4 regions of the Serratia sp. NPDC087055 genome follow, and region 4 is predicted to be linked to each of the others. Evidence: predicted binding sites of a transcription regulator. Region 4 holds the regulator's gene; each other region holds the start of a gene.

Region 1 (7,957 bases), on a different contig from region 4:
AAACCGATGCATATTAATGACATCACCATTATTGACGACAGCAAACTCAAGAAGGCCATTACCGCGGCTGCATTAGGCAACGCAATGGAGTGGTTCGACTTTGGCGTCTATGGCTTTGTGGCCTACGCGCTTGGGCAAGTCTTTTTCCCTGGCGCCACTCCCGGCGTACAGATGATCGCCGCACTGGCCACCTTCTCTGTCCCCTTCCTGGTTCGTCCGCTGGGTGGCATCTTCTTTGGCGCCATGGGTGATAAGTTCGGGCGTCAAAAAGTCCTTTCCATCACCATTATTATTATGGCGGTGAGTACTTTCTGTATCGGTCTGATCCCCTCGTATGCGTCGATCGGCATCTGGGCCCCGATCTTACTGCTGCTGGCCAAGCTGGCGCAGGGCTTTTCAGTGGGCGGCGAATACTCTGGTGCAGCCATCTTCGTTGCCGAATACTCACCGGACAGAAAGCGCGGCTTTATGGGAAGCTGGCTTGATTTCGGCTCCATTGCCGGCTTTGTCATGGGTGCAGGCGTTGTAGTGCTGATTTCCAGCATCGTGGGTGAAACTAATTTCCTCGATTGGGGTTGGCGCATTCCGTTCTTTATCGCTGCGCCTTTGGGCTTAATTGGCCTCTACCTGCGTCATGCGTTGGAAGAAACCCCCGCGTTCCAGCAGCATGTGGATAAGATGGAGAAGGAAGATCGCAACGCCATCGAAAATCCACCGAAGACCTCATTCAAGGAGATTGCCGCCAAGCACTGGAAAAGCTTGCTGGTCTGTGTCGGTATCGTAATTTCAACCAACGTGACTTATTACATGTTGTTGACCTACATGCCGAGCTACCTGTCGCATAATCTGCATTATTCGGAAGACCACGGCGTCCTGATCATCATCGCCGTCATGATCGGTATGCTGTTTGTACAGCCGGTCATCGGCCTGACCAGCGATCGCATCGGCCGTAAGCCGTTTATCATCGGCGGCAGCATCGGCCTGTTGGCGCTGGCGATACCGTGCTTTATTCTGATCAACAGCAGTGTAATTGGCTTGATCTTCGTTGGCCTATTAGTGTTGGCCGTGTTGCTTAACTGCTTCACTGGCGTGATGGCTTCTATCTTGCCTGCGATGTTCCCGACACATATTCGCTACAGCGCCCTGGCGATCTCGTTCAACATCTCGGTACTGGTTGCCGGTGCAACGCCAACGGCTGCCGCATGGTTAGTCGAATCAACCGGCAACCTCTATATGCCGGCCTACTACCTGATGGTCGTTGCGGTGATCGGTCTGATCACCGGGTTATACATGAAGGAAACAGCCAATAAACCGCTTCGCGGCGCCACACCGGCTGCATCGGACCGGTCGGAAGCCAAAGAGCTGCTGCAAGAGAACTACGACAACATCGAACAGAAAGTCGATGACATCAATGAGCAGATCGCTGAACTGGAAAAGAAAAGACAAACGTTGATCGACCAGCACCCTAAACTGGACTAAACAACGTTCTTTGGATAAGCCACCTTCGGGTGGCTTTTTTTGGCTTTCAGCACAGAGGGTTACGCTGTATGCCGTAAGTTAATCAACGAGGTTAACACGTGATCCTGCCAGCGGCCGGCAATCTTCAGATAGGATTTGGCATAGCCTTCCTTTTCGAATCCCAAACGCAGCAACAACTTTTCACTCCGGGTATTTGTCGGAATATAAGCGGCCATAACCCGGTGTAGATCCAATTCCCCGAGCATGTACTCGAGGGTAGCAGCCAATGCCTGAGTCATGATGCCCTTACCTTCATGGCATGCAGCAATCGAATACCCCAAATGGCAGGCCTGAAAAGGGCCTCGAGCAATGTTGGAAAAATTGCAGGCGCCCAGCATTTCTGTGCCAGCACCGTTCACAATCCCGAATTGATAAGCCAGTCCTTTTTCAGCATCTCTTTGCGCCTGATACAACCGCTGGCTAATCATCTCCGAACAATAAAAACCCTGTGGCCGAATCGGCTCCCATTGTGAGAGATGATGCTGATTTTCATGGAAGTAACGATGGACGATATCCGTATCTTCAGCCGTCAAAATCTTCATTCGTAGGTCATTCCCAACCCGTATTAGCTCATTCATCACCATCCTCCTTCATGCACTCAGCCGATAGAATAGCGCAACGTAGCCCAATGCAGGTGCCATTTTAGTCTGACAAACACCGGCAAGCCTAGACTGAGGTTTTATCCCCGAAGCGATTAATGCTAGGCTTGAAAACTTGTTAACCCATTGAAGACGATAGCCAATGAATAAAATGGATCTGCCGGTTGTCATTGGTGTGGCTGTCATGATTGCAGTATGGGTAGGTGCGATATTTAACATCGGCGATATTACCCTCAACCTTGCACGCATTTTCCACTGGCTCGAAAGCCTCCGCTAATACGCTTCATCGCCCGCTCTGCCAAGTAAAAAACCGCCTGGCGGCGGTTTTGGTGTTATGGCACGCCACTTTTGTCACTCTCTACAAAAGCGGCGATGGCCTCCCTGACGGGTATGCATAATTACGGTGTCGAGGTTTGTTCACCCGCCACGGCACTTTGCACCGACGCAGCCGCATGATTTTCTTCACGGTATTTTTGCTTATCCCAGGCACGGAAGAACGGGTAGTAAATCGCCATTGAAATAAGAAGGTTCACGACTTGGATCACCGTTCCCGATATATGGCCGCCGGTTGCTAAATAACCGCTAATGAAAATTGGCGTGGTGAAGGGCAACGCGATACCGACTGGGGGCGTTACCAGCCCGGTTGCCATCGCACTGTAAGTCACGATCACCAAGACTACCGGCGTCAAAATAAAGGGCAGGAAGAAATACGGGTTCATCACCAACGGAATACCGAACACCATGGGTTCGCTGATGTTGAACAGGCAACCTGGCGCAGCAATTTTTCCCAACTGTTTCATCTGCGCACTACGGCTGCGCACCAGCATAAAGATCACCAATCCCAATAAGGCTCCTGTCCCACCGGGGGCAATCCACAGATCGTAAAATTGCTGAGTAATGATGTGTGGGATCGGTTGATTGTTCTGAAATGCGACCAGATTTTCCGACATATTTGCCAGCCACACCGGCTGAATAAAGACCAATACAATGGCGTCGCCATGCAACCCCAATGTCCATAGCAGACCAATCAGGATTACCGAGAAAATCATCCCCGGCAGTGTTCCGCCCACGTGGTGCATCGGGATCCCGATCAGCGTAGCGATCATGGTGTTGATATCGCCAAACGGCGTGGCTTCAACGATAAGGCGCAACAGCAATATCACCGCCAATACGCAAAAACCTGGGATCAGTGCCAAGAAGGATTTGGCCACCGCGGGCGGAACCCCTTCAGGCATGTTGATCACCAGGTTACGGTTATGCACAAAACGGTAGATTTCCGTCGATAGCAACGCGACGACAATCGCGACAAACAACCCCTGACTGCCGATAAAATTCATCGGCAACACGCCTTTGACGATCTGCTCGGCCGCGCCTTTCACTGGCGCAAACAACGTGTGCTGGGGAATGGTCATGATGAACGCCACCAGCGAAACAGCACCGGTACTGAGCGGGTCCATGCCGCGGTATTTTTCCGCCAGCCGGTAGGCGATGCCAAAGCTGGAGATAATCGCCATGATGTCGTAGGTTGCCTTAACCGGGTACAGCAATTTATCGCGCCAGGCCGCGCCGAATATCTCCCCCATCAGATTGGCATAGCTGGGGATCGGCAAATAGGCGAAGATCAGAAAGAATGACCCAATCAACATAAAGGGCATATTGAGAATTATGCCGTCCCGCACCGACAAAATGTGTTTTTGCCCCGCGATTTTTAACGCCGTAGGCAATACGTAACGTTCAAGAATGCTATTTAAACCCGCCATCATCCCCCCTGCCCGGCAAAGCCGGCTCTGTCGTGATTGTTATTATGGAATTTCGACTTAATTAAACTGCGGTAAATAGGCTTGATTCAGGCTCAGCACCTCATCTAACAAGGGTTGTGCAATGCCGACACCACCAATCAACGGATTCACGACCAACGCCAACAGCGCACTTTGACGATCGCCATGCACGGCGGCCTCAATAGTCAGCCGTTCAAAATCTTTTACCTGTTGAGTCAGCCCGTTCATTGCCAGCGGCATCGGGCCAAAACTCAGTGGGTGTGCGCCCTGTGCATCGATCACACAGTTGGTTTCAATCACCGCATCGTCCGGCAAGCCCTGAATAGCGCCGTTATTGCGGGTGTTCACCACCAGCACCTTACCGCTGTTGTTATGAATGGCACGGATCAACTCGACCGCCACTTCAGAATAGAACGCACCGCCACGGAAGCGCAGTTGTTCGGGTTTCTTATCCAATGCGGGGTCGGCATACAAAGCAAATAACTCCGCTTCAACTTTCATCACTTGCTCAGCCCGGGTCCCTTGTGCAGCAGCTGCGGCTATCTCTTCCTCCAGCATTCCAGCCGTTTGATAAAAATAGCGGTGATATGGGCAGGGAATCGCCCCCAGAGCCTGTAAAAACGCAGGCGGCCATGGCAGCTCTTTAATGTTATTCATCGACAGCGTTTCGCCATTGCTTAGCATGTTCAATACGTCGGCGGTGACATCCTTGCCGCTTTGCGTCACCTGGTGCACCCACACCATATGGTTCAACCCGGCGAAACGCAGATCCACCTGATCGTGCGGCGCTTTCAGCATGTCGGCAATCATGTGGTGCATCGTGATCGGCACATTACACACGCCGATGACCTTCGCCTTGCTGTAGCGTGATACCGCTTCGGTGACGATCCCGGCAGGATTGGTGAAGTTGATGATCCAGGCATCCGGTGCAACGGCTTCCACCGTGCGGGCCACCTCCAACATCACCGGAATGGTCCGTAGCGCTTTGGCAAAACCACCGACGCCCGTTGTCTCCTGTCCAAGACGTTGATATTTCAACCCCAGACGTTCGTCAGCTGCGCGGGCAGCCAATTGCCCCACCCGCAGTTGAGTTAACACAAAGCGGGCACCACGAATAGCCGGCTCCAGCGAAAAATGCACCGAAACGACCACCTGTTCCAACCCGTTACGTTTGAACATTCTTTTGGTCAGTTCAGCAATGATGCCCACTTTCTCCCGACCGGATTCAACATCCACCAGCGCCAGTTCGGTCAATGGCACATCCTGATAATGCGCGATCAACCCTTCGACCAACTCTGGCGTATAGCTACTGCCACCACCAATTACGGTTATTTTAGTCATTGCCTGCCCCTTGAGGTAAACGACGATAAAGCTCGATCATGTCAGTGGCCAGATCCTGGATCAGCATCGCGTTCATCAAATGGTCCTGCGCATGCACCAGAATTAAACTGACCGGTATTTTTCCACAGCCTTCGTCCATGCCTATCAGTTCCGTCTGCATGCTATGCGCCCGGCCGATGCCGGACTTCGCCTCTTCCAGCTTGACATCCGCGGCGTCAAACTCACCGTGGCGTGCCAGTTGCAATGCCGACAGCAGAGAACTGCGTGCACTCCCGGCATGAACCAGCAGTTCCATAACACTCGTTTCCAAATCCATCATTACCTCCCCTGGCCTGATTCCAGGCACAGCAAGCCCCGACGGATTAATAAAATAATCCGCTGTAAAATAATCAAAAATAGGGTTTGAGGGGCAATGCCCCACAGGGTGTTATCAGCCCAGCAGGCCCAGTGCCTTGTCCAGCACCTTATCCCCACGCAGGGTGCCGTAATCCAACATATCAATAACCGCAACGGTTTTGCCTAATGGGGCAGCCAGTTCCGAAAGGCGCGCGTGTTCATATTTCACCTGTGGCCCTAACAGTACAATGTCCGCCCTTTCAACGATGCGTTCAAAATCCGCTACGGGTACGGCTTCAATTTCAATATCCAAAGCACGCTTTTGTGCCTCGGTTTTCATTTTTTGTACCAGCATGCTGGTAGACATTCCTGCAGCGCAGCATAAGACGATTGTTTGCATTTTTGGGTGCCTCGATTGTGACTAGCCACCTTGGCTGTGCAAATATAAAACAGTGCTGTAACACGCTTGTAAATACCTTAGATCCATACGATTTGATTATGGTTTTAACTTAATCGTTAAAAAACAAATTGTTAGCTAAAAATTATCATGAAAATTTTTTTCAACACTGTGATCGACGATAGAGTTTTATTCACAGACAGAATCCATAAATCCTATTTAACCTTTAAAAACAGCAAGATAAATTATTAACAACTAAACGATGAGAGGAGCATCTCGTTTTTACACAGGATGAATTGAAAATTATTTTCAGTAATTTATTCTTCTGGTTATGGCTTTATGCCGCGCGAAAAACAGGCTAGTTTGGAACACAGATCGCCGATTGGCATAACAGAAGGGACACTGCAGTCATGGATCTCGTTTACCACATTCAGTTTCGCCAAAGCCCGTTCAATCGCCAGGAGGCGAAAATTGCCCGAACCATCCTGGATAATCCCGGATTCACGTCAACGGCAACCATTGAGCAGCTGGCCGAACGTGCCGGTGTCAGTACCGAGATCGTCGCGCATTTTGCTCAGTCCCTTGGCTGCCAGGATCTTAACGACTTTGTCTCTTTGATGCGCACCCAACCCGTACCAGCAAGCGCCGCTACCGCGGTGGCTCAACCTGTATTGGGCAGCATGGATATCGCTTTCGCATCAGCCGCCGGCATCGGTAAGCTACCTGGCGTCAGTTCCACAACGCTCAGTCGTTTTGCCAAATCCATTGGTTGCGAAGATATTGGTGACATTGTCTATCAGATCCGCGCACGCCAAAATCAATTCAGCCAGCAGGAAGCAAAGGTCGCGCAAACCATTTTGGACGATGTCGCCTTCGCGTCTTCCGCCACCATCGAGCTACTTGCCAGCCAGGCGGGGGTCAGTCCGGCAACGATCACGCGCTTTGCCAAAACCATTGGTTGCGATGATATTCGCGATTTGCGAATGAAATTGGCGCAGGCCAGCGTAAGCGGCTCACGCTATTTAACCGCACAAACGGCGCCTAATGGACCACCACGCCTGTGGTTGCAACGCGTTAATGACATAGAAACCACGCTCCATCAACAGCTGCAGCAGGTAGAGCATGCGGCGTTGATCGAAGCCAGCCAACACTTAAGCCAGTCCAAAAGCGTGCATATTTTTGGTGTAAATAGCATGGCACTCTACGTCAATGAATTGCAGCAACGCTTGGTCGGACTCGGCTATCCCGCCTTTGCCTGCCAGGACGCCGCACTGATGCGTATGACGGCCTCCACGCTCAGTACGCAACAATGCGTTGTACTGCTGTCAATGAGTGGGGAAAACGCTGATTTGCTTAACGCCGCGAAGTTGGCCGGCGCTACTGGTGCTTACCGTATCGCCTTGGCCCCGGTTGGCAGCACGCTGGCTGGATTCGCCGACAAAGTATTGCCACTCAGTGGCGGTAGCGCTGCACGTTATGGACTAATGTTAACGCTCGATCTGCTGCTAGCGCAGCTACTGCCTGAGAGCCTGAGTTCGCAGACGGAAGATTAAATCTGCCTCCCTTTACCATTCAGTTCCTCCTTCAGCACAGCCCGCACTATGCCCATAACCTGAGGATTTTCCTAATTAACCATCTGGATTGCCGTTGCCTATTGATGGGAATATTCTTACTACGTTATCGTAAACCTTCCACATAGATATCAACCTAAGTGGAATTTGCAGGACTTTATTTTTTATATGGCTTCTCTGCCAGCTTCGGCTGGCATTTTAAATTTCACCAGCGGTAAAATTCTATGATCGATTATTCCCTTTACGGTCTCTGCGATAAAGATATCGAGACGTACCGTGAGCACATATATCATCTGGTCGGTAAAAGTGTCATTCATGTGCTTTCCGCTAACACACCCATCACCAAGCAAAGTATTCTCGCCTATCTGATCAAAGAGATCGAGAAACAACCCGATGACTACAGCCAAAAGCTGCACA
Region 2 (7,957 bases), on a different contig from region 4:
GCATCGCGATTAAAACAACATCAAGTGGAGTGCTTTCATGTTTAAGAATCTGCGTTGGACCATCGTATTCCTGCTGTTTATGGTTTACATGATCAACTACCTCGACCGCGTCGCGCTGTCGATTACCGTGCCAATGATCGAGAAAGATCTGATGCTGAATGCCGAACAGTTCGGCATCATCTTTGGCAGCTTCTTCTTCGGTTACGCCATCTTTAACTTTATCGGCGGGCTGGCAGTAGACAAATTCGGCCCAACGTTGGTTCTCGGCATCGCCGTTGGCCTGTGGTCAATCTTCTGCGGCATGACGGCGTTAGCCACCGGCTTCTATTCCATGCTGATCTTGCGCGTGCTGTTCGGCATGGCCGAAGGGCCGATCTGCGCCTCCGCCAATAAAATGATCAACGGCTGGTTCCCGAAAAAACAGGCGGCGACCGCAATGGGCCTGCTCAGCGCCGGTTCCCCTTTGGGCGGTGCCGTCGCGGGGCCGATCGTCGGTTATCTGGCGCTGGCGTTCGGTTGGCGGCCCGCGTTTATGATTATCTGCTCGATCGGCATTGTCTGGATGCTGGTGTGGTTCTTTGTGGTGGCAGATAACCCGGCGAAAAGTAAACGCGTCAGCGATGAAGAACTCGCGCTGATTAACCAAATGAAAGAAGAGACTCACAGTGCAGAGGAAGAACTGAGCCATGCCGCACACGGCCTGGGCTACTACCTGAAACAACCGATTATCTTGGTCACTGCATTCGCCTTCTTCTGCTACAACTATATCCTGTTCTTCTTCCTGAGCTGGTTTCCGTCCTATTTGGTGCAGGCACATAACCTGAACATCAAGGAAATGAGCCTCACCACCATGATTCCGTGGATTGTCGGTTTTGTCGGGTTGGCGCTCGGCGGGTATATCTCTGACAAGATTTTCAATATTACCGGCAAGCTGCTGCTGTCGCGCAAGATTGTGTTGGTCACCAGCTTGCTGGCGGCAGCTATCTGCGTCGCACTGGCTGGTACCGTCAGCAGTGTGGTCCCGGCGGTAATGCTGATGTCAGTGTCGATCTTCTTCCTGTACATCACCGGCGCTATTTACTGGGCAATCATTCAAGACGTTGTGCATAAATCCCGCGTCGGGGGTGCCAGCGGCTTCATCCACCTGGTCGGTAGCGTTTCCGGCATTATCGGCCCGATAGTTACCGGCTATATTGTGCAAAACACCGGCAAATTCGACAGCGCCTTTATGCTGGCAGGCGGCGTGGCGGCGCTCGGTGCGGTACTGGTCTTGTTGGTGATCAAAGCACCGCGCAATACCGCGCAACCGCAAATCTCAAAATCCTAATGCAATCGGGCGGCCATCGCCGCCCTGTCCCTCTGTCAGGAATTCCAGCATGATACTTTCCCCTAACAGCGCACTGCCGGCGGCAATTGCCCAGCCGGATTACGATCGAGAACGGCTTAAACCACGCATCGTGCACGTTGGCTTTGGCGCATTTTTCCGCGCGCATCAGGCTGTGTATGCCGAACAACTGGCTAACGATCACGCCAGCGACTGGGGTTACTGCGTGATCAGCATGCACAACGGCAGGCAAAAAATCGCCGATCTACAGCGGCAGGATTTGCTGTATACGGTTGCCGAAATGAACGATACCGATTGGCACGGTCAAGTGATTGGCGTTGTCAGGCAGGCTCTGCACCTGCAGGTCGACGGATTGGACGCCGTGTTGGACGCCATGGCGCAACCGGAAGTGGCCATCGTTTCGTTAACAATCAGCGAGAAAGGCTATTGTTATCACCCCGCCAACGGCCAGTTGCTGTCAGAACACCCGGATATTCAGCATGATATTGTTCATCCACAGCAACCACGTTCCGCGCCGGGGTTGATCCTGGCCGCACTGCGTCTGCGCCGGGAACGTGGGTTGCCTGCGTTTGCCGTGATGTCCTGCGACAATATGCCCGCCAACGGTCAGATGACTCGCAACGTGTTAACGCAGCTGGCACAACGGCAAGACAATGGCCAAACAGCGTGGATCGCACAGCATGTCGCGTTTCCCTCAACGATGGTCGACCGCATTGTCCCGGCGGTCACGGCAGAAACCCAGCAACATACGGAGGCATTGCTGGGTGGCGTAGCCGATCTGCTCGGTGTCGCCTGCGAGCCGTTCCGCCAATGGGTGATCGAAGATAACTTCCCACAGGGCCGCCCCCAGTGGGAAAAAGCCGGTGCCGAGTTGGTGAGCGACGTGCTGCCCTACGAAGAAATGAAGCTGCGGATGCTCAACGGCAGCCACTCGTTCCTCGCTTATTTGGGCTATTTGGCAGGCTATACCCACATCAGCGACAGTATGCAGGATGCCTATTTCGAGCGTGCGGCGCGCCATCTGATGCTGGCGGAACAGGCCCCGACGCTGCAAGTCTGCGGCGTGGATCTGGCGCAGTACGCTGAGTCGCTGCTGGCGCGTTACCGCAACACCGCACTGAAACACCGAACCTGGCAGATCGCCATGGACGGTACCCAAAAACTGCCGCAGCGCTTGCTGGACGCCGTTCGCTGGCATCTGGCACGCGACGGCAACGTTGACTGCCTGGCGTTAGGCGTTGCCGGTTGGATGCGATACGTCGGCGGTCAGGATGAGCAAGGTCAGGCCATCGAGATAAGCGATCCATTACGGGAACGCCTCGCCAATGTGGTCAGCAACAGTCGCGAAGGCCCTGAACGGGTGCTGGCCTTACTGCAACTTGATACCGTCTTCGGCCATGATCTGCCCGATGATCCGCGTTTTGTCGGGGCGGTGACCGATGCCTATCGGCAACTGCTGACACAAGGTGCCAAGGCTTGCGTGGCAGGATTGCCGCTCGGCTGTTCCTCACCGACAGCGTAAAATGGCTTTGTTCGACAAGCTGCGGAAGGATTTATCCGTCCGCAGCCAGCGGATAATCTGCTAGTATGGTGGCATTCACACTCAAGCTTGGTAATGCGTTGTCACCATGTCTGAATCCTACAGCCTCACCAATAATCTCCCGGTCAATCAGCAAGTCTACCGTTTCCTGCGCAAGGATATCGTCGATTGCACCATTCCCCCCGGTACACTGTTGTCCGAGAAAGAGATTTCTACCCGCTTTAGTGTTTCTCGCCAACCGGTGCGCGAAGCCTTTATCAAATTGGCAGAGGCTGGATTGGTGCAGATCCTGCCGCAACGCGGGACGTTTGTGATGAAGATTTCTGCCAAGCGGGTGGCCGACGGGCGCTTTATCCGTCAGGCGGTGGAATGCGCGATCGTGCGGCGTGCGGCGGAACGGATCACACCGGAACAACTGATGACGCTGGAGCATAACTTGCATCGTCAGGAGCTGGCGGCACAAAACCAGCAGACGCGTGAGTTTCTGACGTTGGACGATGAATTTCACCAACTGTTGACCCAGTTCGCGGACTGCCCGTTGGCCTGGGAGACCATCGAAACCATCAAGGCCACCATGGACCGAGTGCGTTTTCTCAGCCTGAGTGAGGTCTCACCACCGGAGAGCCTAATCCAACAGCACTACCGTATTTTTGCCGCGCTGAAGGCGCAGGATGCAGACGCCGCCGAGCGTGCCATCCACGAGCATCTACAAGAAATGATTTACTCAATCACCCCTATCGCCCTGCAAAATACCGAGTGGTTCGACGCAGAATAATCAGCGGCCTGGCCGTCAAGGGGGCGATCGCCCCCACGTATTTGGCCATGCAAATGGCATTTCCTCTCAATCGCATCTATTGTTTCTCCTTGCTGTCAGGATTTCATTAATATCGTTCTATCAGCTTCAATCACCGCTTTTTACTGCGCCGGTGGTCAGATACCTTGCCCTACCGGTGTTATGAAGAAGCTAATCGGGAGTTAATCATGACTGATATTGCACAGTTGTTAGGAAAGGAAGCGGAAGACCTGTTGCAACACCGCTGTACTACCATCCCTGCTGAGAATCTCTACCTACCGGGCGCCGACTTTGTTGACCGGATAATGATCGATAACAACCGTCCCAACACCGTTTTGCGTTCCATGCAAAGCCTGCTTAATCACGGTCGTTTAGCTGGCACCGGCTACCTGTCAATTTTGCCGGTTGATCAGGGCATTGAGCATTCTGCCGGCGCGTCGTTTGCTGCCAACCCGTTGTACTTCGATCCGAAAAATATCGTCGAACTGGCCATTGAGGCCGGTTGTAACTGCGTCGCCTCCACTTACGGCGTGCTGGCGTCCGTGTCACGCCGCTATGCGCACAAAATTCCGTTCCTGGTCAAACTGAACCATAACGAAACCCTGAGCTACCCAACCCAATACGACCAGACGCTGTATGCCAGCGTCGAGCAGGCTTTCAACATGGGTGCCGTCGCGGTCGGGGCCACCATTTACTTTGGTTCTGAACAGTCACGCCGCCAGATTGAGGAAATTTCTAGCGCCTTTGAGCGTGCTCATGAGCTGGGTATGGTCACCGTGCTGTGGGCCTATCTGCGTAATCCGGCATTCAATAAAGACGGGGTGGATTATCATTCCAGCGCCGATCTTACCGGTCAGGCCAACCATATTGCCGCCACCATTGGCGCCGATATCGTTAAGCAGAAAATGGCGGAAAATAACGGCGGCTACCGCGCGGTGAAATTCGGTTATACCGATGACCGCGTCTACAGCAAGCTGACCACTGACCACCCGATCGATCTGGTGCGTTACCAGTTGGCCAACTGCTATATGGGCCGCGCCGGGCTGATTAACTCCGGCGGCGCTGCCGGTGAAAACGACCTTCAAGAATCGGTGCGTACTGCCGTTATCAACAAACGTGCCGGCGGCATGGGCCTGATCCTGGGGCGTAAAGCGTTCAAGAAATCGATGAAAGAAGGTGTAGCGTTGATCAATGCCGTTCAGGACACCTATCTGGACAAGAAAGTGACCATCGCCTGATCACGGCGACAGCAAGTAGAGTTCTCTCCAGCCCGGTACGCCGGGCTTTTTCATGTCTTTTATCTGCTGATTCCCCTTTCCATTCTCACGGTCACCGTGCTTCGATGTTATTTTTCTTTCATAAGAAACTTTCACAATAAAATATTTATCTTTCAAAATGTGATCTATTTAAAACAAATGAATCCGTGAAGTGATTAGTGTAAGGCCCATGGCGACAGAGCTGCCGTTTTGCTCCAGGCCATACCTTCCATCACAGGAGAACAATAATGATTGAGCTAATCACTCAGGGTGCCGAATGGTTTATCGGCCTGTTTCAGAAAGGCGGTGAGGTGTTTGTCGGCATGGTGACAGGCATTTTACCTTTGTTAATCAGCTTGTTGGTCATTATGAACGCGCTGATTAAATTTGTTGGCCAGGAACGTATTGAACGCTTGGCGCAGCGCTGCGCGGGAAACCCGGTTTCACGTTATCTGCTGCTGCCGCTGCTCGGCACCTTTGTTTTTTGTAACCCGATGACCCTCAGCCTCGGCCGTTTTATGCCCGAGAAATATAAACCCAGCTACTACGCAGCAGCATCTTACAGCTGCCACTCCATGAATGGCCTGTTCCCGCATATCAATCCCGGCGAACTGTTCGTTTATCTCGGCATCGCCAGCGGGCTGACCACCCTCGGCCTGCCGCTGGGGCCACTGGCCGTGAGCTATTTTCTGGTCGGGCTGTTTACCAACTTCTTCCGCGGTTGGGTAACCGATCTCACCACCAGCCTGTTTGAACGCAAGATGGGCATCCGCCTGGATCGTCAGGTGCAACTTTAACCCGTGGAGTGCAGCATGAGTGCTTATATCCGTATTGAGAAAGGCGCCAGCGGCTGGGGCGGCCCATTACAGTTGCCGATCGAGCCGGGCAAAAAAGTGGTGTACATCACTGCGGGCACCCGCCCATCGATCGTCGACCGGCTTAGCGAACTGACTGGCTGGCCCGCCGTCGACGGCTTCAAGGAAGGTGAACCGCCGGCGGACGAGATTGGTGTGATGGTGATTGACTGCGGCGGTACCCTACGCTGTGGCCTGTACCCTAAACGCCGTATTCCGACGGTCAATATCCACGCCACCGGACAATCCGGCCCACTGGCAAAGTTTATTCTCGAGGACATCTACGTTTCTGGGGTGCGCGATAACAACATCAGCCTGGTAGCGTCGGAAACAGATGCGGTGCAAGCCGCCCCCGCCACTCAGTCAAGGGGACGGGATTACGACACCAGTAAAAAAATCACCGAGCAGAGTGACGGCCTCTTGGCAAAAGTCGGCATGGGCATGGGATCTGTGGTGGCCGTGTTTTTCCAGGCGGGTCGCGACACCATCGACACCGTCCTGAAAACCATTCTGCCGTTTATGGCGTTCGTCTCGGCGCTAATCGGCATCATCATGGCGTCCGGTCTTGGGGATTTTATCGCCCACGGTCTGACACCGTTAGCCAACAGCCCCATTGGCCTGGTGACGCTGGCGCTGATTTGCTCCTTCCCGCTGCTGTCCCCTTTCCTGGGTCCCGGCGCGGTGATCGCTCAGGTAATCGGTGTGCTGGTCGGGGTACAGATTGGCCTGGGCCATATCCCGCCGCAGCTGGCACTGCCCGCCCTGTTCGCGATCAATGCGCAAGCCGCCTGCGACTTTATTCCCGTGGGCCTGTCGCTGGCAGAAGCCAAACAGGACACGGTGCGGGTCGGTGTGCCTTCGGTATTGGTCGGGCGTTTCCTGACCGGCGCGCCCACCGTGCTGATCGCCTGGGCCGCCTCGGCCTTCATCTATCAATAACACTTACCGCCAGGGGCTAGTTATGAACACCATTTTTCAAACCACCATCACCCAGATTGGCGGCTCTGCTCGCGATGCGCTGTGTGATGACATGCTGATCACCTTTCGTGAAGGAGCACCGGCAGACATCGAAGAGTTTTGTTTTATCCACCAGCACGGCAATACCCTTGGTGAACTGCTCGCGGGTGGATGGATGGAGTTGGCGGATCAACGCTACCCGATCACAGCCGTCGGCAGCGTCGCTAACCAGAATTTGCGTGAATTGGGCCACCTTACCGTGCGTTTTGACGGGGAAACCCAGGCCGAATTTCCCGGCTCGATCCATGTTTCCGGCACCACGCCGATTGATATTCCGATAGGCAGTACGCTGAAATTTATCGCATAAGGAGTAGACCATGTCTGAAGTAGCAGTAGTGATTGGCGGTGGCCAAACATTAGGCGCATTCTTGTGCCTGGGACTGGCGCAGGCGGGTTACCGCGTGGCGGTGGCCGATTTAAACGCGGGGAACGCCCAAAACGTGGCGCAGCAGATTAACGATCAATACGGCGCAGGCTGTGCGCAGGGCTTTCAGGCCGATGCCACCGATGAACAAAGCGTGATGAAACTGGCAGCGGCAGTGGATGGTGCATTTGGACAGACCAACCTGCTGGTGTACAGCGCGGGGATCGCCAAGGCGGCACCAATCACCGATTTTCCGTTGGGGGATTTCGACCGCTCGCTGCAAGTGAATCTGGTGGGCTATTTTCTTTGCGCCCGCGAGTTTTCCCGCCTGATGATCCGCGACGGCATTGCCGGGCGCATCATTCAGATCAACTCCAAATCCGGCAAGGTCGGCAGCAAGCACAATTCAGGCTACAGCGCTGCCAAGTTTGGCGGCGTCGGGCTGACCCAATCACTGGCGCTTGATCTGGCGGAGTACGGCATTACCGTCCATTCGCTGATGCTCGGTAATCTGCTGAAGTCGCCGATGTTCCAGTCGCTGCTGCCGCAGTACGCACAGAAACTGGGGATCGCACCCGATCAGGTTGAAAAGTATTACACCGATAAAGTGCCTCTGAAACGCGGCTGCGACTATCAGGATGTCCTGAATACCCTGCTGTTCTATGCCAGTGATAAGGCGTCTTACTGCACGGGCCAATCAATCAATATTACCGGCGGTCAGGTGATGTTCTGATCGGATTATCCCTCCCTCTCCTTCGGGAGAGGGAAACCAAACAGGAGACGACATG
Region 3 (7,957 bases), on a different contig from region 4:
CGTCCAGTTCAGCCAGTGCCCCGGCGCTTTGCTGCAATTCACCTAAATGTGGTAGCAGCAAATCGAACAGCTCTTCGTATAACCCTTTTTCGATCGCCAGTGCTTTCCCTTTCGACGTGAGAACCTTGTCTTCATACTCTTTCAGTTCGGGAATAATGTAGCGTTCGGCGTTTTTCAACGTCTGTCGGCGCACGTAGTGGATTGGCACCAGATGGCTTTGCCCGCGGCTAACCTGGATGTAATAGCCATGCACGCCATTGAAGCCGACCTTCAGCGTATCCAACCCCAGTTTTTCACGTTCGCGAATTTCAAGACGGTCGAGGTAGTCGCTGGCACCATCGGCCAGGGCGCGCCACTCGTCCAGCTCGCTGTTGTAGCCGGGCGCGATAACACCACCGTCACGTACCAGAACCGGCGGGGCTTCAACCACGGCACGTTCCAGCAAATCCTGCAGTTCATCAAACTGACCGACTTGTGATAGCAAGTGCTGTACATGCGGGGTATCCACACCCTTCAGCAGTGCGTGGATATCCGGCAACTGCTGGAAAGCGTGGCGCATCCGTGCCAGGTCACGAGGGCGGGCGCTGCGCAGAGCCAGACGAGCCAATATACGTTCCAGATCGCCAACTTGTCGCAGAGAAGGCTGAAGGTCGGCATAGATATCCTGCAGTGCGCCAATCGCCTGTTGGCGATTATTCAGCACCTTGATATCGCGAGTGGGCATATGCAACCAACGCTTGAGCATACGGCTGCCCATCGCGGTCACACTGCAATCGAGGATTGCCGCAAGCGTATTTTCAGTGCCGCCGGACAAGCTCTGGGTGAGTTCAAGGTTACGCCGTGTGGCGGCATCCATGATAATGCCGTCCTGCTGGCGTTCCATGGTGATGCCTCGAATATGGGGTAATGAGGTGCGTTGGGTATCTTTAACGTACTGCAACAGACAGCCGGCGGCTCGCAGTGCCTGATGGGCTTGATCAACGCCGAAGCCGGTGAGATCGCGGGTGCCGAACTGCAGGTTAAGCTGCTGGCGTGCGGTTTCGGGTTCAAATTCCCACAGTGGGCGGCGGCGTAGGCCGTGGCGCTGTTCAATCAGCGACATTTGTTCAAAGGTTTCAGGGTAAAGCAATTCGGCGGGATTCGTGCGCTGCAATTCTGCCGCCATGGTTTCGATATCTGCCGGTTCGGCAACCCGGAAACGGCCGGAGCTGATATCTAGCGTGGCGTAGCCAAAGCCGCGTGCGTCCTGCCAGATGGCGGCCAGCAGGTTATCCTGACGCTCTTGTAACAGCGCTTCGTCGGTGATGGTGCCTGGGGTGACGATACGCACGACTTTACGCTCAACCGGGCCTTTACTCGTGGCGGGATCGCCGATTTGCTCACACAGGGCGACAGATTCACCGAGCTGCACCAGTTTGGCCAGATAGTTCTCTACCGCATGGTGCGGTACACCAGCCATTGGGATAGGTTCGCCTGCTGAGGCGCCGCGTTTGGTCAGCGAAATATCCAACAGCTGAGAAGCGCGCTTGGCGTCATCGTAAAACAGCTCGTAAAAGTCACCCATGCGATAGAACAACAGGATTTCAGGGTGTTCGGCCTTGAGGCGCAGGTACTGCTGCATCATGGGCGTGTGTGAATCGAGCTTATTGGTGCTATTCATAAGATTACTGTTTCCAATCCATTGAATTTAAAGTTGGTTGTGATGTTGGGTGCCATCATTAGGGTTCAGGCCGTTGCAAAAAAACCACGCCGTGGGCTGGTGGTTGACGGCGGTAAGGATCAATAAGCCCTTAATACTGCCGCTATACTAGCCCAGCGGGCAATCGGCTGTCACAGGTAAAAATGGGGAGCTTTGCGCAAAGTTGGTTTTTAAGCCAGAGAATAGCGGTGCAATCGATAGAACGTATTTTTCGCTGTAATGTCATCAGAATATGGGGAAATAAGGACATTGCCTACAGGCGGGCTTGAGGTTGCCATCATTCATCAAGCCCGAGGGGAGTATCAGTGAGTGGCGGATGATAAAGGCAGGGGGAGTTGGTAAATGCGGAAGCTGTCGGGGACTTCGGCCTCGTGTCCGGCGAGTAAACGGTGGCGAATGCGGGCTTCGCTGACAAAGGCACAGCCCTGTGGGGTGATGTCCAGGTTGACCGGGGACTCCATACCTTCACGGATGATTTCAATGCGGTGTAAGCCAGTGCTACTCGGATCGGAAATTCGCAGGATTCTACCCTGACCGCTGTTAATCCCATTCTCGAGTACGATAAGAGAGCCGTCTGGTGCCAATCCCATTCCATCTGGGTTTTCGATGGTTCTTGGTAGCAGGATTTCTGACAGGCTCGGCTGTTCCTCCCCATAGCTCAGGGTGTAGAGCTTCCCGCTGCCAAAATTGGCAATCGCCATCACCTTGTCATCTATCAGAACAATACCTGCAGCGCCGATGCCACTGGGGCCAGCCAGGCGTTTGTCACGGAAAATTATCTGAAAATTGGCCTCCCCAGGACGAAGCCTCATGATGCTTCCTGCTTTGGTTTCTGTCAGATAAACCGTGCCATCTTTGGTGATAACCAAGTCATTACCCATTCCTCCTTCCGGTAAGGTTAGACTGCGGTTAATCGTCGCATCCGAGACATTCAGGGCAAAAACACGATGGGCACGAGTTTGTCCTGTGGGGAGGAAGTCCGGGGAGTTTCCCCATAACAACCCACGCTGTTCATCCAATCTCAGCGTGGTTGAGGCAAAAACCGTTTCGGCGCCGGAAAAAAAGGTCTCCCAATTCTCGTTCGGCCGTTTTCGCAAGATACGGCCGCTAGTCACTAAGCCAACATACAGGGTTCCGTCGGAAGCGCGGGCGATGCCATTAGGGTACAGCGCGCCTGGCGGTAAAGTCATGCTGGTCGGTGTGCAGGTGGCGTTTGGAGAAACGGCCGCGGAAGCCGCAGGCGTTGCGATGGCGAATAGTAGGGCTGTTAGCGCGGCCAGCGCCGTGCGATATCTTATTGCGTATAACATCCGGCCTCTCCTGAGTTTGATAAGGGTAGAGCGAAGTACTACCACCGTTGGGGGCGAGCGTGTTTGTTCATGGGAGCCTCAAGTGTTGCGAGTTCCTCATCTGACAGCGTGAGTGAGAGCGCTTTGAGTGCATCTTGAAGATGGTGTGACTTGGACAGGCCTACAATGGGGGCGGCAACTGACTCTTTGGCTAACACCCATGCAAGAGAGACCTGTGCCGTTGGTACGCCGCGGGCAGTCGCGATGGCTTCAACTGCCTTAATGGTGTGCTCCACTTCATTTCTGCCGCCGTACCAGCGTGGAGTTTGTTCGTCAGTTTCGGCCCGAAGCGTCCCGGCTTTTCTCGCGCCGGCCAGTAAGCCCCTTGCCAACGGCGACCAAGGGGTCAGGCTGACACCTTCCTCCAGACAAAGCGGGAGTAAATCCGCCTCATCCTCGCGTGTGACCAGGTTGTATTGGCTTTGCATGGAAATAAAGCTGGCCAGATTATTATGACGTTGAAACGCCAGTATTTTCATAAAACGCCAGGCGTGCATTGAAGACGCACCGAGGTAACGGATCTTGCCGGCACGCACCAGGTTATCGAGCGTTTCGGCCGTTTCCTCAATCGGGGTTTCCTCATCGAAACGGTGTATCACGAACAGATCGATATAATCTGTCCCCAAGCGTTGTAGCGAGGCATTAACGCTTTGAATGATATGTTTGCGTGATAGCCCGCGGTTGTTGGGGTGTTCGCTCATCGGGAAGAACGCCTTGGTAGCGATCACCATATCGTCGCGGCGCGCAAAGTCCTTCAGCGCGCGCCCGAGAATACGTTCGCTCTCGCCGGAGGAATAGATATTTGCAGTGTCGAAAAAGTTAATACCGGATTCCAGTGCATCCCGGATGAAAGGGCGAGCTTGCTCCTCCTGCAATACCCAAGGGCGCCAGGTCGGTTCCCCATAGGTCATACACCCCAGACAAAGTCTGGAAACTTTCAGGCCGCTATGACCAAGGCGAACGTAGTTCATCGTCTTACCTCCAGGGGCTGTCGATAGTGGTGGCTTTCAGCGCATTCCTGCGATGGTGTAACCGCCGTCGACCAAAATGCTTTGCCCGGTGACAAAGCGGGCGTCATCCGTCGAGAGCCAGACGGCGACATCGCCGATGTCTTCAGACTGGCCCAATCGTTGGGCAGGCGTATGCGAGATGAACGGGGTGAAAGCGGATGGATCAGATAGGCTGCTATGGGCCATCGGTGTGTCGATGATGCCGGGATTGATGTTGTTAATCCGGATAGCGTGATTGCCATATTCGAGTGCTATCGCACGGATCAGCGCATCGAGTGCTCCCTTGCTGGCAGAGTAACTTGATGAGCCAGCCAGCGCGCCTTTGGCAAGCCAGGACGAGGTATTGACGATCACACCGCCTGAGTTTTGCGCCAGAAAAGCCTCAACCTCGTACTTAATCGATAACCAGACGCCCCTGAGATTGGTGGCAATCACCGCATCGAAATCTGCGCTAGTTTGCTGATGGATAGGGACAAAATTGCCGAGAATGCCGGCGTTGTTGAAAGCGATGTCAAGCCGCCCGTAGTGAGAGGTCACTGTGGTGAGCAGGCGGCGGACATCCTCTTCTTGCGAAACGTCCGCCACGACGGCCAGCGCCTCTCCGCCAGCGAGGATAACCTCATGAGCAGTGGCATCTATCTCTGCGGAACGACGCCCAGCCAAAGCCACTTTTGCGCCTTCTCGCGCATAGGCCAGTACTGCGGCGCGTCCAATACCTGTCCCCCCTCCGGTGACCAGGACAACTTTGCCTTCCAGGCGTTTGTGCGGGGTGGTATGTACAGAATCAGCGTATTGAGTCATAGCATTAATACCCAGTGATTAAACACCTAACCATGCTATGTTGTTACGAAATGGATAACTATCCGTTAAAAATTCATCTCACTGTTAAATTATTTATATCAATCAAATGAAAAAAACCGACTTGTCAGGGCTGGCGGCCTTTGTGGCCATCGCCAAAGAGCGCAGTTTCAGGCGAGCCGCTGCCAGGCTAGGGGTTACACCGCCGACGCTCAGTCATACCATGCGCGATTTGGAGGCGCAGCTTGGCATTCGCTTGTTGAATCGTACCACCCGCAACGTATCAACAACTGAGGCGGGCGAGCATTTGCTGACGACGTTGGCCCCGCTATTTGCCGATATCGATACGGCGCTGGAGAGCTTGAATACCTTTCGCGATCGGCCACAGGGCGTGGTTCGGATCAATGCGTCCCGAACGGCTATCCAACTTGCGCTGGTGCCGCATTTGGGGCTCTTGGCCCGCGATTACCCCGGTATTACGCTGGAGATTGTGGCGGAAGAGGGATTTGCCAATATTGTCGAACAAGGCTTTGATGCCGGCATCCGGCTTGGCGAGGATCTACACAACGATATGCGAGCTGTGCGGGTCACGCCTGATTTACGTATGGCTATTGTGGCAACGCCTGAATACTTCCAACAGAATGGAAAGCCAAACCACCCCGAAGACCTGTTGAATCATCGCTGTATTGGATGGCGAAAGATTGCTTCGGGAGAGCTCTATAAATGGACGTTTAAAAAAGGCGACCAGATACTTTCCGTCTCGGTGAATAGCCCGCTGATATTTGATGATGCAAGACTGATGTTGCAAGCAGCATTAGCGCATGCAGGTATAGCGTTCGCCATCGAGGAAGAAGTAAAGGAACATCTGGCAGCAGGGCGGCTGGAGCGGGTGATGGCCGATTGGTGCGCACCCTTCCCAGGTTTTTATCTTTACTATCCGAACCGCAGAAACCACCCCGTCGCATTGACTACGGTAATTAACGTAGTGCGTTATCCCAGCCAGACGATCAGTCCCGAAGCGTAATCTTGCTCTGCCTGTGGCTGGTCCGTCGAATGCCTTTCCCTCAAAAACACCGACTCTTTGCCACCGCTTGTCTCGTCTTATCTTGATGATGCGCGCTAATCAAGGGCGAACTATTTCTGTTCACCAATCAACCGATGAATGACCCTGCGCATGGAATTATCCATAAACATTCTGCATGTTTATAACGTATTGTTTATAATTGTTATTTGTTCTTTTATGGCGAATAAATTCAGTAATTAAAGGTTGTTTGTGAGTCAGGTCACACTATTTTTTTATATGAAATGTGAAGAGGGTCAATCTGGTAGGTCAAGCAGAGACGGTTCTTTGTGCTGGTGGCTTACCGGTCCACTTCAATGCCTCCGTATACTGTCTGCAACCAGGGCAACGTAACGGAAGTTTTCATAAGGAATGTGCGTGAGGCAATAACTATTGCATCTGGCAAACAAATGACACGGGGCTTTTTTGATTATCTTGAGGGACTTGGTATGGAAAAGAAAAAAATCTATCTGTTTTGTTCTGCTGGTATGTCGACTTCCCTGCTGGTTTCAAAAATGAAAGCGCAAGCCGAGAAGTACGAAGTGCCGGTGATCATTGCCGCTTATCCTGAGGCGCTGGCGGCAGAAAAGGGCGCTGAAGCAGATTTGATCCTGCTGGGGCCACAGATTGCCTACACGCTCGCCGAAGTGCAAAAACAGTTACCCAATAAGCCCGTCGAAGTGATCGACTCCGGTTTATACGGCAAGCTCGATGGCCTTGGGGTGTTGAAGGCTGCGGTCGCCACCATCAAAAAAGCTAACCAATAAAGGGGTCTGCCGTGAATACGTTAATTGCCTCGTTGGAAAAGGTCATACTGCCTTTTGCTGTGAAAATTGGTAAACAGCCCCATGTTAATGCCATCAAAAACGGGTTCATTCGTTTAATGCCACTGACGTTGACTGGGGCGATGTTCGTTCTGATCAACAACGTGTTTCTCAGTTTCGGTGAAGGATCATTCTTCTTTTCATTGGGGGTGCGGCTGGATCCGTCCACCATTGAAACGCTCAATGGCTTGAAGGCCATCGGAGGCAGCGTTTATAACGGCACCTTGGGCATTATGTCCCTGATGACGCCATTTTTTATCAGTATGGCTTTGGCTGAAGAGCGTAAGGTCGACCCATTAGCGGCAGCGTTGCTGGCGGTGGCTGCCTTTATGACTGTTACCCCGTTCAGTGTCGGAGAGGCCTATGCCGTTGGCGCTAACTGGCTAGGGGGGGCTAACATCATTTCCGGTATGGTGATCGGCCTGGTCGTGGCCGAGATGTTTACCTTTGTGGTTCGCCGCAACTGGGTGATCAGCCTGCCAGACAGTGTACCTTCTTCAGTGTCGCGCTCGTTCTCTGCACTGATCCCGGGCTTCCTCATTTTGTCCATCATGGGCGTGCTGGCTTACTGCCTTACGCTGTGGGGAACCAACTTCCACCAAATTATCATGGACAGCATCTCTGCGCCGTTGGCGAAAATGGGCAGCGTGGTGGGATGGGTATATGTCATGTTCTCCTCACTGCTGTGGTTCTTCGGGGTGCATGGTTCGATGGCATTGGCTGCGTTAGACAGCGGTATCATGACGCCATTCGCATTGGAGAACGTCGAACTTTACAACAAGTACGGTTCTGTTGAAGCTGCGGTGGCTGCGGGTAAAGAGTTCCACATGTGGGCGAAGCCATTCGTTGACTCCTACATCTACCTGGGCGGGACAGGTTCAACGCTGGGCCTGATTATCGCTATCTTTATTGCTTCACGCCGCGAGGATTATCGCCAGGTCGCTAAGCTGGCAACGCCATCAGGCATCTTCCAGATCAACGAACCCATCCTGTTCGGCCTGCCAGTCATCATGAACCCAGTGATGTTTATTCCGTTTATTCTGGTTCAGCCGGTATTGACGATTATCACCACGGTGGCTTATTACACCGGGTTGATTCCGCCAATCACTAATATTGCACCCTGGACCATGCCGGTGGGTTTGGGGGCATTCTTCAACACCAACGGCAGTATCGTCGCCATGCTGTTGAGTTTCTTCAACCTGGGCGTAGCGACCCTG
Region 4 (7,957 bases):
TTATCGGTAGCGGCGATATTGTAGGGGCGTTGTATACTGCGCCCGTGTAAATCGGGGCAAGGTATTTGCCCCCTACGATGATGCCCGTTGGAAAGACTATGCTGCTGTTGATCGATAACTACGACTCTTTTACCTACAACCTTTACCAGTACTTCTGCGAATTGGGCGCCGAGGTGGTGGTAAAGCGCAACGATGAGCTGCAACTGGCCGACATCGAAAGGCTGGCGCCGCAGCGTTTAGTGATTTCTCCCGGCCCCTGCACGCCGAACGAAGCCGGCATTTCGCTGGATGCCATCCGTCATTTTGCCGGTAAATTGCCGATTCTCGGTGTTTGTCTGGGCCATCAGGCGCTGGGGCAGGCCTTTGGCGCTAAGGTGGTGCGGGCACGAGAAGTCATGCACGGCAAAACCTCGGCGATCCGCCATTTTGATTCTGGTGTTTTTCACGGGTTGCGCAATCCGCTGACGGTGACCCGTTATCACTCGTTGGTGCTTGAAGCCGCGACGCTGCCGGACTGTTTTGACGTGACGGCCTGGAGTGAGCGCGACGGTGTGCACGATGAGATCATGGGCATTCGCCACCGCCAGTTGGCGCTGGAAGGGGTGCAGTTCCATCCTGAGAGCATTCTCAGCGAACAGGGGCACCAACTGCTGGATAATTTCCTTAAAAGTTAAACCGTTAGCTTTTTTTTCGCCGGGAAGGTGATTTGCGTTTGCCCTTTATTGGTTTTTTATGCATATTTTGTGATTATATTTTCACTTGATCATCAAGATTACGCTGAAGAACCCCTAGGGTGGACCCAATAATGACCGAAAAATCCGCAGTAAGCCGCAGTACCTTTGATCAGGTTATCCTGCCTGTTTATGCACCTGCTCAGTTCGTGCCGGTACGCGGTAAAGGCAGCCGTGTATGGGATCAACAGGGGAAAGAGTACATCGATTTCTCCGGCGGCATCGCGGTGACGGCGTTGGGGCATTGCCACCCGGCGCTGGTGGCGGCGCTGAAAGAGCAGGGTGAAACCCTGTGGCATACCAGCAACGTCTTCACGAACGAACCGGCGCTGCGCTTGGCCACCAAATTGATCCAGGCCACGTTTGCCGATCGGGTGTTTTTCGCCAACTCCGGTGCGGAAGCCAATGAGGCGGCCTTCAAACTGGCACGCCATTACGCGATTACCCGGCATAGTCCATACAAAACCAAAATCATCGCGTTTTATAACGCGTTTCACGGTCGTACGCTCTTCACCGTCTCAGTGGGTGGGCAGGCCAAGTATTCTGACGGCTTTGGGCCGAAGCCTGCGGATATCGTGCACGTGCCGTTCAACGATCTGGCTGCGGTAAAAGCCGTGATGGATGACCACACCTGTGCGGTAGTGATGGAACCTATTCAGGGTGAAGGCGGTATTACCCCGGTAAATGCCGAATTCCTCAAAGGCGTACGTGAACTCTGCGACAAGCACCAGGCGCTACTGGTATTCGATGAAGTACAAAGCGGTATGGGGCGCAGCGGCAAACTGTTCGCTTACATGCATTATGGTGTGACGCCGGACATTCTTACCACAGCCAAAGCTCTCGGTGGTGGTTTCCCGGTCAGCGCCATGTTGACCACCGAAGACATTGCGTCGGTAATGCAGGTAGGCACTCATGGCACCACCTACGGTGGCAACCCGCTAGCCTGTGCCGTGGCAGAAGCCGCACTGGACGTGATCAATACGCCAGAGGTGCTGAGCGGCATTGAACTGCGCCATGGTTTGTACGTGCAGGCGTTAAAGAAGGTGGGCGAGAAGTACGGTATCTTCAGCGACATCCGTGGCATGGGCCTGCTGATTGGTGCTGAGCTGACACCGCAATATCAGGGTAAAGCGCGTGACTTCCTGACCGCTGCCGCTGCACGTGGGCTGATGATTCTTAACGCCGGGCCAAATGTGATCCGCTTTGCTCCTTCGCTGGTGGTGGAGACTCAGGATATTGACGAGGGTATGGCACTGTTTGAGTTGGCCGTGCAGGATGTGATTAACGCTTAATGCGTTGCATGGATTACGGGGCGCGCCCCTCCCACTAAACAACAGAGCACTATGTCATCAACCTAAGGGCGCCCTACGGCGCCCTTATTGATCGCGTAATTTACGCTTCAGCCAGATGCCGTGGTGCGGACGCTGGCGCCAGGCCAGTGACGAAATGGTGTGCATCACGCTCAGGTGCGACAAAATGCGCCGCAGGTGGCGTTCCATCTCGGTAATCGGCATCTCTGGGTGGAGATCCGGCGGCTGCATGATGGCGTTGCTGCTCGGCCCGTCGTATTCCAGGCGCTGCTGACAGCTTTGCAGCGCGATTTCACAGGTTTGCAGATACTCCTCCGCCAGCTTTGGCGTCAGCATATAGTGTTCACGCGCCAGAATGGTCATTGCATTAAGATGCTCAACAATAAACTGGCTGTGTGTCACCCACAGGCGCATATCCGCCAGATAGCTCGATTCAAACCCCGGCTCCTGCATTGCCTGATTAAGCGAGGTGAAAAGCGCATTGTGTGACTGATTGACCTGCATGCGGGCATAGGCCAGCGCACTGGGATCGGGCTCTTGCTCTTCCAACAGTAAACGCAATGCCTGTTGATCGTTCTCCAGCGCTTGGTGAGCGTTCTTACGCAGCAAACCGCTTTGCCACTGTGGCCATAACCAGATGGTGCTGCCGAACACCAGCACACAACCGATCAAGGTATCGATCAGGCGTGGAACCAAAAAATGGGTACCGTTTAGCGCCAGTAATTGCAAGGTGTAGACCGCCGTTACCGTAAAACCAATCACTGCCAACCCGTAGTTTTTACGCGAGACCAAGTAGGCCAGCAGGGTGATAACCAGCATTACGCTCAGCGTTTCAGCCTCAGGCAACTGCAGTTGCAGCAGGCCGGCGGCGAGCACCAGCCCAACCAGGGTGCCAAGCGCACGGTGCTGGATACGTACCCGGGTGGCGTTGTAGCCATTCTGGCTCACCAGCATGATGGTCAACAGTATCCAGTAAGGCTTCGGTAAGTTGAAAATCATCCCGAGGCTACTGCCGGCAGCCAGTGTGACACCCAGGCGTGCCGCATTGCGCAGGGCGTTGGATTTAAATGACAGGTAACTGACCAGTGCAGGCCAGAACGGCAAACGGTTTTGGTTGGCCATCAGATCGCGTCGGTAAAGCGGGTGTTGGGTGCGTAACAGACGGGCAATACGGCTGAAATGGTAGTAACAGAACTGCCCAACGGGGTTATCCGGGTGCTGCGCTGCCACTTTCTCTAGTGCCGCCAGTTCATTGTCCATATTGAAACGCTGAGAATGCTGGTGATAGAGAATATCGTGTGCCACCGTGCGCAGCCGGCCGGCAATCACCTGTGCATTGCGGCGGATGATGGCTTCGGCCTGGCTTTGCTCCACCAGTTTTTGCACTTCTTCCGGCAGATGTAGACTGACGGTAATGTGTTCCTGCAGATCCAGTGCGACCTGAAAAGTACGCTGTAGGCGCTTTTGTTCGAGGTTACTGGCGTGCGGTAGAAAGTTAAGCTGCTGATACAGCAGGGTGATCAGATCCATCACTTTTTGCTGGCGTATCAACAGTGGCGGTAATGCGGTCTGTGGATCGGTATGCTGGGTCAGCAGCGAATATTTGGCCTCAAAGTAGTCCGCCAGTTCCAAATAGAGCTGATTGAGCGATTCGCGCATCGGTTGTTCTTTCCACAGCGTGAACCAAAACCAGGTAAACAGCCCGTACCAGGCGGTACCCACGACGTATAGCAGCGGTGCGTGCCAAAGCGGAACTGTACCGGCCATACTGAGGGAGAAAATGGCGGCAACCAGCGAGGCGGGCAACAGGCGGGCATGTAACGGACTTATTTCACCGCTGACGCCGAGAAGCAGTGCCAGGCCAAGCATCAACACCGGCAACGGCAAGTGCCAAAGTAATGCTTGCTGTAATAGCAGGCTGCTGAGTGCAAATAGAGAGCCACCGACAATCAGACGTTTGAAGAAGCGTTTGTGAGGGGTGTCTAGCCCGGCAATATTGCAGCAGGCAGGAACCAGGGAAAATAATAGGCCGTATTGCAGTTGGCCGATCAACAGGCCGAGTAACACTGGCAGGCACAGCACCAGCGTTTGCCGCAGTGCATAGTTGACTTCCGGGTGGTAAATCAGTCTGCGCCACATGATGACTTGGGGCATAAAAAAACGGCGCGAATCATCGCGCCGTTTTTTCAGTGATTAACGCGTGCCGTAAACGACAATGGTTTTGCCGTGGGCGGAGATCAGGTTTTGATCTTCAAGCATTTTCAGAATACGGCCAACGGTTTCACGTGAACAACCGACGATTTGGCCAATTTCCTGACGAGTAATTTTAATCTGCATACCATCAGGATGGGTCATGGCATCAGGTTGTTTCGCCAGGTTCAGCAGTGTTTGCGCGATACGGCCTGTAACGTCCAGGAAGGCGAGGTTACCCACTTTCTCAGATGTTATCTGCAGACGGTTTGCCATCTGGGCTGACAGGCGCATCAGGATGTCCGGGTTGACCTGAATTAACTGGCGGAATTTCTTGTAGGAAATTTCAGCCACTTCGCAGGCGGTCTTCGCCCTAACCCAGGCGCTACGCTCCTGACCTTCTTCAAATAATCCAAGCTCGCCGATGAAATCCCCCTGGTTAAGGTAGGATAAAATCATCTCTTTACCTTCTTCATCCTTAATCAGCACCGCGACGGAGCCTTTGACGATGTAGTAAAGCGTTTCGGCTTTTTCACCTTGGTGAATCAGCGTACTTTTGGATGGATATTTGTGGATATGGCAATGAGACAGGAACCATTCGAGAGTAGGGTCTGTTTGCGGTTTGCCGAGAACCATTCGCTGTTATCCTCTGTTGTTATCGCTGCCTTGTGTCACAGGGGTCAGAGTTCCCTGTAAAACCTGTTGTCGCCGTTGTTTTAATGGTGGCTATCAGCAGATTTTGAGGCGTGTCATAAATATACGCTGTCGCTCTAGCATATTAACTTGCCGGGAGAGCTGCAAGCTACATTCTGTTAACATACCGGTAAAGGAGCCTTTCCCTGGGAGTTTCCCTGAAATCAGTGTCCCGGAAAGATTTATTGCGGCTCTGTTTGTAGCACAGAGTGAGGCGGGTGTCTTGTGTTGTCTCGCTTCAGCATGATTAGCATCAGGTTCCGTTGCCAGTTTCTATGCGAAAGCGTACCCTGATTTTAAGAAATTAACCGGAGTGACCAGTATGCAGGCAAGAGTTAAGTGGGTGGAAGGGTTAACGTTTCTGGGTGAATCCGCGTCTGGCCATCAGGTGTTGATGGACGGCAATGCGGGCGACAAAGCGCCCAGCCCGATGGAAATGGTGCTGATGTCGGTAGGGGGCTGTAGTGCTATCGACGTGGTGTCGATCCTGCAAAAAGGGCGTAATGATGTGCGTGATTGCGAGGTCAAGCTGACTTCTGAACGACGTGAAGAAGCACCGCGGCTGTTCACCCATATCAACCTGCACTTTATCGTGAGCGGTAAAGATCTGAGCGACAAAATCGTTGAGCGGGCGGTGAACCTTTCGGCGGAGAAATACTGCTCGGTGTCATTGATGCTGAGTAAGGCCGCCAGCGTGACTCACAGCTTTGAAATCCGCGACGTGGTCTAATGGCGAAAAGGCGCGGCCCATCGCCGCGCTCTATCCACTTATTCGATTTTTTTGCCTTCCAGCAGACGCTGCACCAAGGGTGCCATGATCAGCTCCATCGCCAGCCCCATTTTGCCGCCCGGCACCACAAGCGTATTGATGTGTGAGATAAAGGATCCCTGCAGCATCGCCAGTAAATAGGGGAAGTCGATTTGATCCAGGCCGCGGAAGTGAATCACCACAAAGCTCTCGTCCAGCGAAGGGATCGCCTTGGCGGCAAACGGATTCGACGTGTCGACCGTGGGTACCCGCTGGAAGTTGATATGGGTGCGTGAGAACTGCGGCGTAATGTAGTTGATGTAATCCTCCATCGAACGTACCACCGAGTCCATCACCGCTTCACGGGAGTGGCCGCGTTCACCGGTATCGCGGATCAGCTTCTGAATCCATTCCAGATTCACGATAGGCACCACGCCAACCAGCAGGTCGACATGTTTGGCCACGTCGTTGTGTTCGGTCACAACGCCGCCGTGTAGCCCTTCATAGAACAGCACGTCAGTCGGTGCCGGTAAAGGCTCCCAAGGTGTAAAGGTACCGGGAACCTGGTTATAGGGCACCGCTTCATCGTAGGTATGCAGATACTTGCGTGAACGGCCGGTACCGTTCTTGCCGTAGTCGAGAAAGCTTTGTTGCAGCAGGCCGAAGTCGTTGGCTTCGGGGCCGAAATAACTGATATGACGGCCGAGATCGCGTGCTTTACGGATAGCTGCATCCATTTCCGGTCGGGTATAGCGGTGGAAACTGTCGCCTTCCAGCTCTGCGGCGCGGATATTCAGCTGCTGAAAGATTTTACGGAACGCCACGCTGGTCGTGGTAGTGCCGGCTCCGCTAGAACCGGTCACTGCGATAACGGGATGTTTGGCGGACATAGTGGTGCTCACTCCGTGTTAAATGCGCAGGCGTCAGTTATGGTTATTGGTCTGTTTGACGCCCTTTCGCCAAGGGCAAAATTCCGCGCGTTGGTTTGCAATAGCCCATTGTTACCTGATTTTTTCCGTCAGTCATAGAACCGAGCAAGACTAAATTTCTTCTTGCCCGGCACGGAACTGCCCTCGCGGCATGATGTTGATGGTTTCATGCAGTTCTGACCACACCAGCAATACTTCGCCATTTTTCAGCTGACGGCGCACATCTTCCACTTTTTGCTCCAGCGAGCGTTCGTGCTCACCGTAGTCCGTCCCTTCTCGCAGCACAAAGGACTCGATCAGGCTATTAAGGGTCTCAGTTTCCAGTTCTTTCCAGGGGATAATCACGAGGTTGTTTCCAGATAAGGGGCAAGCCAGGATGGAATACGGTATTCCAGCCACATATGGGGTTTGTTCAACGTGCCGCCGACAAAGCCGACGTGGCCGCCAAACTCGGTCAACTGGTATTCGATATTGTGCGGCAGTGTGGCCACGTCGGGGATCACCTCGGCGGTCATAAAGGGATCGTCTTTGGCATGGATGATCAGCAGCGGTGTTTGGATCGCCGGCAACAGCGGTAAGGCACTGCAACGACGGTAATAGTCAGTGGCGTCGTTGAAACCATGGATGCGTGACGTAATGGCATCGTCAAAGTCACGGATGCGGCGCAACGCATTAAGCTGCGTCAGCTTAAGCGGCAGGGTGTCTGGGTAGTGCAATAATTTACGGGTGGCATTCTGTTTCAATTGCCCGAGCAAGTATCGCTGATAAACCCGTGAGAAGCCTTGGTCCATTCGCCATGAACAAGGTTCCAACATCAGCGGCGCAGATACCACGACGGCAGCGTGCAGCAGACTCTTGTTTCCTTGCTGGGACAGATAGCAGGCCAACATGTTGCCGCCGAGCGAGACGCCCACCGCGGCGGTTGGTACTTCTCCGTAGGTGGTTCGTAGCCACTGCAGGAAGAAGCGTGCATCCTCCGTTTCGCCGGAATGATAAATACGTGATTTACGGTTGGGGACGCCGCTACAGCCGCGAAAATGCATCACCACGCCGAGCCACCCTTTTTCGCGCCAGGCGCTGAGCTGACCGTGGGCATAGGGGCTATAGAAACTCCCTTCCAGCCCGTGAAACAGGACCACGCGTGGCTTGTGGCTGGCCAGGGCGGGATCTTCGCTCCAGGCAAGATCGACAAAATCACCGTCGGGCAATTCCAGCCTTTGCCAGTGCGGTTTTAGCTGCACGCGGCGGCGCACCAACCGTGGCAACAGTGTCTGTAAATGTGGATTACTGGCCCCGGTCAAAGGGCGAAAGGATTCATGCATAACGTGAATAAAAATCTTTTTGGCGGCTATTGTG

What was found. Region 4 encodes CRP, which controls carbon source genes, mostly activating them, when cyclic AMP is high. Its sites were predicted from a motif close to ATGTGANNNNNNTCACAT; they were not measured.
Region 1: a site for CRP is predicted at 6,232-6,249, ahead of ACI2J2_RS08425 (PTS sugar transporter subunit IIB). Genes of this name have one in related genera too.
Region 2: a site for CRP is predicted at 5,074-5,091, ahead of ACI2J2_RS20575 (PTS glucitol/sorbitol transporter subunit IIC). Genes of this name have one in related genera too.
Region 3: a site for CRP is predicted at 6,162-6,179, ahead of ACI2J2_RS16040 (PTS sugar transporter subunit IIB). Genes of this name have one in related genera too.

Annotation. Positions count from the first base shown of each region.
Region 1 is NZ_JBJDOG010000001.1:1,768,975-1,776,931, forward strand. It holds gene proP (glycine betaine/L-proline transporter ProP) at 1-1,479, shown strand, start outside; gene ACI2J2_RS08400 (GNAT family N-acetyltransferase) at 1,539-2,096, opposite strand; gene ACI2J2_RS08405 (hypothetical protein) at 2,260-2,394, shown strand; gene celB (PTS cellobiose transporter subunit IIC) at 2,516-3,877, opposite strand; gene ACI2J2_RS08415 (6-phospho-beta-glucosidase) at 3,935-5,236, opposite strand; gene ACI2J2_RS08420 (PTS lactose/cellobiose transporter subunit IIA) at 5,229-5,555, opposite strand; gene ACI2J2_RS08425 (PTS sugar transporter subunit IIB) at 5,667-5,972, opposite strand; gene ACI2J2_RS08430 (SIS domain-containing protein) at 6,380-7,522, shown strand; gene ACI2J2_RS08435 (hypothetical protein) at 7,765-7,957, shown strand, end outside.
Region 2 is NZ_JBJDOG010000005.1:213,601-221,557, reverse strand. It holds gene ACI2J2_RS20595 (MFS transporter) at 38-1,327, shown strand; gene ACI2J2_RS20590 (mannitol dehydrogenase family protein) at 1,377-2,867, shown strand; gene ACI2J2_RS20585 (GntR family transcriptional regulator) at 2,974-3,660, shown strand; gene fbaB (class I fructose-bisphosphate aldolase) at 3,867-4,916, shown strand; gene ACI2J2_RS20575 (PTS glucitol/sorbitol transporter subunit IIC) at 5,183-5,731, shown strand; gene ACI2J2_RS20570 (PTS glucitol/sorbitol transporter subunit IIB) at 5,747-6,727, shown strand; gene srlB (PTS glucitol/sorbitol transporter subunit IIA) at 6,750-7,112, shown strand; gene srlD (sorbitol-6-phosphate dehydrogenase) at 7,123-7,902, shown strand; gene gutM (transcriptional regulator GutM) at 7,955-7,957, shown strand, end outside.
Region 3 is NZ_JBJDOG010000002.1:491,883-499,839, forward strand. It holds gene mutS (DNA mismatch repair protein MutS) at 1-1,660, opposite strand, end outside; gene ACI2J2_RS16020 (hypothetical protein) at 2,002-3,009, opposite strand; gene ACI2J2_RS16025 (aldo/keto reductase) at 3,048-4,019, opposite strand; gene ACI2J2_RS16030 (SDR family NAD(P)-dependent oxidoreductase) at 4,056-4,859, opposite strand; gene ACI2J2_RS16035 (LysR family transcriptional regulator) at 4,966-5,880, shown strand; gene ACI2J2_RS16040 (PTS sugar transporter subunit IIB) at 6,366-6,683, shown strand; gene chbC (PTS N,N'-diacetylchitobiose transporter subunit IIC) at 6,695-7,957, shown strand, end outside.
Region 4 is NZ_JBJDOG010000006.1:201,773-209,729, forward strand. It holds gene ACI2J2_RS21815 (aminodeoxychorismate synthase component II) at 99-674, shown strand; gene ACI2J2_RS21820 (aspartate aminotransferase family protein) at 806-2,023, shown strand; gene ACI2J2_RS21825 (YccS/YhfK family putative transporter) at 2,108-4,180, opposite strand; gene crp (cAMP-activated global transcriptional regulator CRP) at 4,235-4,867, opposite strand; gene ACI2J2_RS21835 (OsmC family protein) at 5,247-5,654, shown strand; gene ACI2J2_RS21840 (phosphoribulokinase) at 5,693-6,562, opposite strand; gene ACI2J2_RS21845 (YheU family protein) at 6,713-6,946, opposite strand; gene ACI2J2_RS21850 (hydrolase) at 6,943-7,923, opposite strand.